DNA from 4 places in the Succinispira mobilis DSM 6222 genome. Region 2 is predicted to be linked to each of the others. Evidence: riboswitches for the same ligand, from Rfam matches in the RefSeq annotation. Region 2 holds a riboswitch; each other region holds the start of a gene.
What was found. Region 2 has a riboswitch for cobalamin ahead of SUCMO_RS0103555 (sirohydrochlorin cobaltochelatase). Riboswitches for the same ligand answer to the same signal wherever they lie in the genome.
Positions count from the first base shown of each region.

Region 1: it holds a riboswitch for cobalamin, as region 2 does, so the genes downstream of both, cobT (nicotinate-nucleotide--dimethylbenzimidazole phosphoribosyltransferase) here and SUCMO_RS0103555 (sirohydrochlorin cobaltochelatase) in region 2, are expected to answer to the same signal.
Region 3: it holds a riboswitch for cobalamin, as region 2 does, so the genes downstream of both, SUCMO_RS0104905 (hypothetical protein) here and SUCMO_RS0103555 (sirohydrochlorin cobaltochelatase) in region 2, are expected to answer to the same signal.
Region 4: it holds a riboswitch for cobalamin, as region 2 does, so the genes downstream of both, SUCMO_RS0105600 (MotA/TolQ/ExbB proton channel family protein) here and SUCMO_RS0103555 (sirohydrochlorin cobaltochelatase) in region 2, are expected to answer to the same signal.

Region 1 covers NZ_KB913028.1:1,415,343-1,417,543, forward strand. Annotated here, with positions in the region: gene SUCMO_RS10995 (nicotinate-nucleotide--dimethylbenzimidazole phosphoribosyltransferase) at 1-131, opposite strand, end outside; gene cobT (nicotinate-nucleotide--dimethylbenzimidazole phosphoribosyltransferase) at 137-1,165, opposite strand; cobalamin riboswitch at 1,250-1,430, opposite strand; gene fsa (fructose-6-phosphate aldolase) at 1,464-2,108, opposite strand.
Region 2 covers NZ_KB913028.1:752,959-755,159, forward strand. Annotated here, with positions in the region: gene SUCMO_RS0103550 (acetylornithine transaminase) at 1-76, shown strand, start outside; gene SUCMO_RS0103555 (sirohydrochlorin cobaltochelatase) at 224-1,099, opposite strand; cobalamin riboswitch at 1,216-1,389, opposite strand; gene SUCMO_RS0103565 (citrate lyase ACP) at 1,541-1,828, shown strand; gene SUCMO_RS0103570 (HpcH/HpaI aldolase/citrate lyase family protein) at 1,830-2,201, shown strand, end outside.
Region 3 covers NZ_KB913028.1:1,037,335-1,039,535, forward strand. Annotated here, with positions in the region: gene SUCMO_RS0104900 (Rossmann-like and DUF2520 domain-containing protein) at 1-540, opposite strand, end outside; cobalamin riboswitch at 897-1,044, shown strand; gene SUCMO_RS0104905 (hypothetical protein) at 1,272-1,781, shown strand; gene SUCMO_RS0104910 (hypothetical protein) at 1,839-2,201, opposite strand, start outside.
Region 4 covers NZ_KB913028.1:1,173,522-1,175,722, forward strand. Annotated here, with positions in the region: gene SUCMO_RS0105590 (EAL and HDOD domain-containing protein) at 1-360, shown strand, start outside; gene SUCMO_RS0105595 (hypothetical protein) at 421-687, opposite strand; cobalamin riboswitch at 861-1,035, shown strand; gene SUCMO_RS0105600 (MotA/TolQ/ExbB proton channel family protein) at 1,216-1,836, shown strand; gene SUCMO_RS0105605 (ExbD/TolR family protein) at 1,839-2,201, shown strand, end outside.

The sequences.
Region 1 (2,201 bases), 660 kb from region 2:
TTTTCAGTAATGCCAGCTAATTTTTTAGCAATTATTTCAAAATAATGCAGACTATTTAAGGGCTTTGTTAAATTGTCGATTCTAACTTGACATTTTTTCATAGCAACAAAATCTAAGGCAGGTATTTGCATCTCAATCACTTTAAATATTCCTCCTTACTATTTTCTAAAACTTCTGTTATTCCTGTTAACATTTCCATTACAATCGATGCGCCAATAGCTTCACCTAATCTTACTTTCATATCTAAACATGGCTGCAAGCCAAGTGTATTCAACGCTATAATATGTGCTGGCTCACCTGACAAATGTGAGGCAAACATATAGTCTTTAGCATTTTTATGCATAGCTTGAGCAATTAAGGCTGAAGCAGTTGTATTTAACCCATCAATAATAACTGGACAGCTATTTGCCGCAGCCGCTAGTATCACACCTACAAGCGCCCCGATCTCAAAACCACCTACTTTAGCTAAAACATCAATACCATCTTTAATATCTGGCCTATTTATTTCCAGTCCTTTACGCACAACATCTAATTTTACTTGCATTCTACTGTCAGAAATGCCTGTCCCTCGACCTGTAATTTCTTCGGGTGACATACCTGTAAAAGCTCCCACAATTGCAGCACTTGAGGTTGTATTGCCTATACCCATCTCCCCTAAACTAAAGCAGTTATACCCATCTTTTACTTTAGAATTTACAATCTCAATCCCTACTTCAATCGCTTTTATTGCTTCTAATTTACTCATCGCTGGTCCTTCAGTAAAATCCTGCGTTCCATAAGCAATTTTACGTTGCCACAGCCCAGGTACATTCTCCATATCTCCTGCAATTCCAACATCTGCGACTACCATATCCGCTTGACAATAGTTTGCAAAAGCATTAGCACTTCCACCTTTAGCTATCAAATAATTAGCCGTCATATGCATTGTCGTTTCAATTGGATAAGCGCTAATTCCTTGCTTAGCTACCCCATGATCTGCCGAAGTTATAACCATACAATGTTTTATTGTTGTACAAAACTTATTTCCTTTGATAGCAATATATTTTCGTGCCATCTGAGCAAGTCTACCAAATTTTTTTTGCTCTAGTATAACACTACTAATATTTTCACAATTTGAAGATGGCACACTTTTAATGTTTTTTAGAGTTTTCGTCAATAAATTCATCTTTACCTCACTGTTTATCATATTCTTTATTAAAAAACAAAGAGACTTTTGAAAGTTTCCCTTCAAAAGTCTCTTTTCCACAAAAACTTTTAACAACTCAAGGCAGGTCTCCTGGCTCCCGATTCATCAATTTTACACCTTCCCCCTTAAGAGTGGCATTCGTAAAATCTCCTCGATACAGTGGTGGGCCCGCGTTTACACATTTTTCAATGCTCCTACTTCCCTATTCTTCACATTATGTGACACCTTGGTTGAAATATTCAATTGGAAATTATTATAGCATAACTCTTTGCTATGGTCAACTCTTGCTATTTTGATAATCTTGCAAAAATTTTTCTATTCCTTTATCGGTTAATTCATGCTTAATCATATCTCTGACTAGGCTAGGAGGAATTGTAGCAATATCAACTCCAGTTTGAGCCAATAAATTTATATGTTGCAAGTTTCTTACACTAGCAGCGATAACTTTTGTTTTAATTTTGTATAGTTTAAAGGTTTGTATTATTTCTTTTACTGCCTGAACCCCATCTTCACCAATATCATCTAATCGCCCCACAAAAGGACTCACATAAGTTGCGCCAGCTTTTGCAGCAAGCAATGCTTGAGCTAAATTAAAAATTAATGTTACATTTGTTTTTATACCTTTGCAAGCTAATACATTGACCGCTTTTAGTCCTTCTGCCGTAGCTGGAATTTTTATAATAATATTGGATGCTAACTTATTCAATTGTTCAGCTTCTTTAATCATCCCCAAATAATCAGTTGCTATTACTTCTGCACTTATTGGTCCAGAAACTAATCCCGCAATCTTTTTTATTACTTCAGATAACTGTTCGCCACTCTTTGCCACTAAGCTAGGATTAGTGGTAACTCCACCAACAACTCCCCAAGCTACAAACTCTTCTATTTCTTTTATTATTGCCGTATCTAAAAAAATTTCCATTCCACCGCCTCCTAATAATCAAACCTATTTTTTTAAATTATTCTACATATTTTTACAAAATCCTCTTTTAAGTTCTCTATCGTAAAATTATTG
Region 2 (2,201 bases):
AATCAGTAAAGCAGAGATAGACAAACTGGTGCAGATTATTAATGAAGTTTTGCAAGAAATGATTAAAGAAGCTTAAAAAGAAGGAGCTGCGCATTAGTGATGAAAAATTATCGCTAGCGTCAGCTCTTTTTACTCTTTGAAATTTTTAAATTTAGATATAAGAAGGTGCTGGCACACTAGTTTAATGCGCCAGCACCTTCTTTGTTTATGTTTTACATTTATATTAGTTTTTTAAAGCTTGTTTAGCATGAGCTACATAGATTTTTTGAATTTCAGAGTTGCGACCCAAGCCGCCTAAAACTACACTTACTTTATAACCATCGGCACTAAGAAGATTTTTCCAAGAATCATCTTCATCGCCAGCCATATCATTATTAGCGTGGTCACCAGCAACTACCATTAGTGGCATAAGGATTACTTCTTTGATTTTACGCTTGGCAATTGTTGCTTGCATATCTTCGAAATTAGGATGATCATCTTCTTCAACCACACCAATTACAGCGGGGATATTTAATTTATCAAAAGCAGCCTGTAATTTATCATATGCCACATTATGCATATGTGGTGAACCATGTCCCATAAACACAACGCTTTGATCTGAATTAAGGTTTTTAGGCATTTGAGTTGTTAAAGCTTTGGCTACGAGATTGAAGTCTTTATCTTCAGTTAGCAAAGGTTTGCCAATAACTAATTTTTGAAAAGTTTTGTTTGTTTGATATTCTTTAATTGCAGGTAAAATCTTGTTGTTATACTCTTCTGCTGGTGTAAGCAAAGTTGTTTGCACTAGTACATCTGTATAGCCTTGAGCGGCAAGTTTATCTAGTGCTGTTTTCAAGTCATCAATAACAATACCATCACGTTCTGCAATACGTTTTTTAACGATGTTAGAAGTAAATACGCGATAAAAATCGCGATCTGGGAAAGCTTTTTTTAGAGCATTTTCAATGCCTTCGATATCATTTTTTAAAGTGTCTGGAAATGTTGTACCAAAACTAGCTACAACTAAAGCTTTTTTAGTAGGTGCTGCTTGAGCACTGGCACTCATCGTGAAAGATAACATTAAACACACCGCCAATAATAATTTTATAAATTTTTGCATAATCCAAGAAACCTCTTTTCTTAATTTGTTAGTCTTAAAAAACAAAAAAATCCTGCCCAAAGGCAAGGATAGAAAAAACTAGCTTCTAACCCCCTCCCTATCCTTCGTAGGTAAATTTCGGTGATTGTACATAGGCAGTTCTCCTGACTTGGATTCATCGTACATTTGCGCCTTCCCAGTTTTACCAGTGGCATTGTGCAAAATACTCCTCCATACAGTGGCGGGACCGTATCAGCTTTTACTGATTTCTCTATTGAGCCCTTGCGGGCACCTATGTTTTTATTCATCTAGAACTGATTATAGCTAAAAATTTTTTTTGTGTCAAGTAAAGAGCCAATTAACCGGAAGGAAGAGTTGCTAAAAAAAAGTTTAAATGTTACAATTTTAACAAGAAAATGGCTGAATAAAGCTAAATTTAGCCTAAAGATAAGGAGATAAGATATGGGAACAGAGATTGTCATGGCTAAAGCAGGAACACTAGAGTCGGGAGATATTTCAATTGTTGTTACGCCCAACAATAGTGGTAATAATAATATCGATTTAGATAGTATTGTAATGCTACAATATGGAGAAACCATTACAAAGTTAATGCATAAAGTTTTAGCAGATTATCAGGTTTTGGGTTTAGATATTAAGGCTTTTGATCGAGGGGCAGTAGACTTTACGATTGAAGCACGGTTAGTTACTGCCTTATTGCGTAGCGGGGCAATTAAGGAGGCGAAAATCTAAAATGAGAATGAGACGAAGCTTATTGTTTATGCCAGGCAATAACCCAGCGATGCTTTTAGCGGGTAATTTATTTGAAGCTGATGGGGTTATCTTAGATTTAGAAGATGCCGTGGCACCAACGGAAAAGGATGCGGCAAGAATTTTAGTAGCACAGGCTTTGAAAACTATTGATTATGGAACTTGTGAAAAAGTTGTGCGGGTGAATCCGTTAGATACTTATGGTCTAGAAGATATTCCGTTTATTGCAAAGTGTGCTCCCGACACTTTGTTGATTCCTAAAGTAGAAAGTGGCGCAGATATAAAAAAAGTTACAGAACTTTTGGATGGACAAGGTGCGATAGCTAATAATATTAAGTTAATTGCTTTGTTAGAA
Region 3 (2,201 bases), 280 kb from region 2:
ACTAACTAAGTAGTTTGATAAAATGCAAGCCGCTGCGTGATAGAGAGGTTTGTCATTTGCCGGTACATGTATAGGGACAGCGTTTAAGGTGTGAGCTAGTTTGGTTGCGATATTTAAGCTACTTTGTTCACCATCAATAGCGACATAAGTATTTTCTAAGCTAGTAGTATTTTCAGTAAAAGCCTGCAGAGGATGAAAGCAGCCAATATTACTTGTATGAAGAGGCTGTAAGGCATCTAGATTTTGGCTACCGCTACAGTGAAAAAAATATTGATTTTTGTTGTTATAATTTAATGTAGCAATTTTTTGGGCTAGAGTGGTTATTAAGTTATCAGGAACTGTTAAAAAGATAATATCTGCCTCGAATAATAAAGTTTCTAGATTATCATAATACCTTAGTTGAAGCGCTTGTACGATATTTTTACCTTTGTCGCATTCTTTATCAAAAACACCAACCAAATTCCAAGTTGTATTTTTTAAGGCCTTTGCTAGAGTTTGTCCTAGTTTTCCAAAACCGATTATTGCGATTTTTTGGTTCATTAAATTTTCTCCTTAGAAATTAAAAATAAAAAAACGCCTCTCTAGAAAGAGAGGCGTGAATAATCACAGGAAAAAGAAACACTAAGATAAGTGTGCTTTATTGTGCCGTCTCGGTCTAGTCTGATCCAAGCGGTATTAAAATTTTCAAATAGAATACTAGCTAGTATGTAAACTTCTAAAAAGATAGCCTCACACAAGTAAGATAATAGCATAAAAAAAAAATGAAGGCAAGTAGCAGTAATAAAAAAATATTGGGAGTAGAGTACTGCTTTGTAATTGTTTTTTAATACTTCTAAAATTAAAATCACTTGTTTGATAAAATAACTTATGGTATAATTTTGCGTATTATATGAAAATTAAATAAAAAAATAAACAGGAGCTAGAGATTTTAGCTAGAGAAAATTGGTGCAAAGCCAATGCGGTCCCGCCACTGTAAAGTTTTAAGTTTAAATAGCAGAAAAAACTTAAAACAGAGTCAGAACTAACTGTTTATTAAAACCTTGACTTGCGAGCGACAGGAAAAGAGGGTTTTTTAGTGCACATAAAAACTAAAACTCCCCTTTATAGCAAGGGGAGTTTTTTTCTGTCTAAAAATTGAGGAAGGTGGTGATGTTTTTATTATCAACAAGATTTAGTGGAGCTAGAAATAAAAGTTTTATTTTTGAGAATTTTATCTTAGCTAAATTCAAGTCAGCAAAATGATACATTTAATTAGATTAGGGGTGTTGATTATGAAGAAAATATTGTTGTTAGGCGTATTATTGTTAGTATTAAGCTTAGGTAAAACAGTATCTGCAGCTACGGGTGTAGTTAATGGCGAAGGCTTAGATTGGGAAATGTCGATTTTACCCAAACCTACTCTAGAAGAAATTGAAAAAGAACGTTGGCAGCCAATTTTAGAAAATGATATAGGAATTTACACTTATGCTAATGACAGTATCGTTAAAGAGCATAAATTGGTGAGCGTATTAGTTAAAACGGTGTTTACGAATAAAGAAGTTCTAGAGCGTTTAAATAAGCAATATGCAAGTAAATTAGCAGGTGAAGATATAATAACCTATTGTCAGTTAACGATAAAATTTGATGTTGCGAAAAAAATGTATCTGGTGGAAAAAACGGAGATTTTTGCTGGACAAAATAATTTGATTGCTAGTAAAGAAGTAGTAGGCAATAACCGTCAATTTGCCACAGTTCCTAAAAATAGTTTTGCGGAAGCCATGTTAGAAATATTGTTAAAATAGCAAAAATCACGTTTTCAGGAGAAGCTATCTAAAAGAAGTTCTCCGAAAACGTGGTTTTTATTTTAACTGTGCAATTAAATCTTGAATTTCTGGTTCAAGGTAGACTGAATCTAGAAGCTCTTGCGCCCAAGGTAGAACTGGAGCAAGTTTTTGCACTTGTGCAATAGCCAAAGCTTTAACTATCGGGGTGTCATTCCAAATTGTAGTGCTAAGAAAGTGTAGTTGACTCGGATTGTGTTTGGGTGGGTGTTGTAATAAGGTTAGGCAATCTTCACAGATAAACAAGCAATGGTCGATATTTACAGTTTGCTTAGTTATAATTGCTTCATAAATAATCAGTTTTTTACCAGCGCTATTACAAAATTCGCATTTGGATTTGGCTCTACGTGTTAGTTCTCTACCCAATGCATTAAGTTGCGC
Region 4 (2,201 bases), 420 kb from region 2:
GATTTAGTCGTGGAATCCTTAGTTAGAGCAAAGTTTCTAGAAAAACTAGCACAAGAACTGAAACCAGAATTAATGGCTCCAGCATTTTTAATGGGAATGTTTTCTTATATTGATGTTCTGTTAAACAGTACTATGCAAGAAATACTTGAAGAAATAAATTTAGATAAAAGTATTCGTAATGTATTAATCGGTGAAGACAAAACCAGTATACTATTTTTATTACTAATGTTAGTGGAAAACTATGAAAAAGGTATTTGGGATAAATATTTTTATTATGCTAGTCGCTTAGGTATTAATGGCACTTATATAAGTGCGGTTTATCGAGAAGCGATTTTATGGGGAAATGATTTTGTAATATAGTTCCAATAAACAGAAGCACTAATTTATAAATTAGTGCTTCTGTTTATTGGATATTTATTGTTAAATTATTTGATTAAGATATTCTTCTTTTAGATTTAGGTAAATTGTTTCACCGTATCTTGCTTTAATTTGTTGGTGGATACTTTCGCGCAAATTAGCTTGTTCTTTGGAAAACTCTCCCGGGTAAAAATTGTTTAACATTTTAGTAAAGGCCATAGCTTGACCATAATGGAAACAGACCAAACTGTCAACCTTGTTAGCATAACTATCTGCAATTTGCAAAATGCTCTTTGTCAGTTCACTTTGAAAGCTAATATAAAAAGACATTTTTAAAGCCTCCTTTAAATATAATATTTAGAAGGTAGTTTTGACTAAATAATAGCATATACTTTAAATAAAAACAAGCTAGTACGCCTATTAGAGAGCGACAACGTCAAAATAGTATTATTGACACTTATATTTAACAATGCTATACTGAAGTGTAAATGTGAAACTAAAACTGAATAATATAAATTATAGGTGCCCGTAAGGGCTTAATAGAAAAGTCCGGTAAAAACCGGCACGGTCCCGCCACTGTGATAGGGAGCGACTTTAAAGATACCACTGAGGAAACTTGGGAAGGTTAAAGAAGCGATGAACTAGAGTCAGGAGAACTACCCATAATTAATTACCTTTGTACCTACGAGTGATAGGTGGTAATTGATAAAGGATTTTTTAGGAATTCTTTTAATTTGCATAAACCACAATTAACACCTTCTCGTAATATTAATGAGAAGGTGTTTTATTTTTGTTAGGATATCAAGGCAGGTATTTAGGAGAAGTTCACAAATTAATATGAAATTTTGGGGGATGAACATGAATTCAGTAATGCAAACTTTGGAGTATTTTCACAAAGGTGGACTAGTAATGTATCCATTATTAGTTTGTTCAATGATAGTGATCGCAGTCGCGGTAGAAAGATGGCTTTATTTTAAAAGTGTAGACTCTGGGAATGATTTTTCAGAAAGATTTTGTCAGTATTTGCGCAATAATGAGTGGGAGCAAGCTTTAACACTAGCAAGCAATACTGCAGGAGAAAATGCGAGAATTTTAGTTGCGAGTATGCAACGAGTGGAACAAGGCCAAAAAAATATTACTGCTTTTATGGAAAGTGAAGCATGTATGATAATTGCCCGGTTGCGTTTTAGATTAAGCTACTTGGGCGTTATAGTAACAATGGCGCCATTATTGGGGTTATTAGGAACTATAGTAGGAATGATATCTTCGTTTAGTGTTTTTGATCTTCAAGCTGGACAACCAACAGCAATTACAGCAGGAATTGGCGAGGCACTAATTGCGACGGCTACAGGTATTTGTGTGGCAGTTTTAGCCTTAGTAGCCCATTCTTATTTTGCCCAACGCTTAGATTCAATGATTACTAATATTGAAGAATGTGGGAGTAAGTTAAATGAACAAATAGATAGAGGAGATTTGTAGCTATGAGACTAAGAGATCGCCGAATTATAAAGCCGCCTGAGCTAATGATAATTCCGATGATAGATATAATGTTTTTTTTATTAGTGTTTTTTATGTTGGGAACTATGTATATGATTGAATTAAAAACTATTCCAATAAAATTACCCACAGCAACAAATACTACTTTAGAAGTGAAAAGCACTTTTTCCGTTACCATGAAAGAAGATGGAAGTTTGTGGTTAGAAGATAAGAAAATAGATTTAAGCAACTTACTTATGCAAGCAAAAATTGAAAAAAATAATAATCCTAATTTTGCTATTATAATTAGAGCGGATAAAAATATTGATTATGGCAAGGTAGTAAAACTTTTAGATCAAATAAAAGGG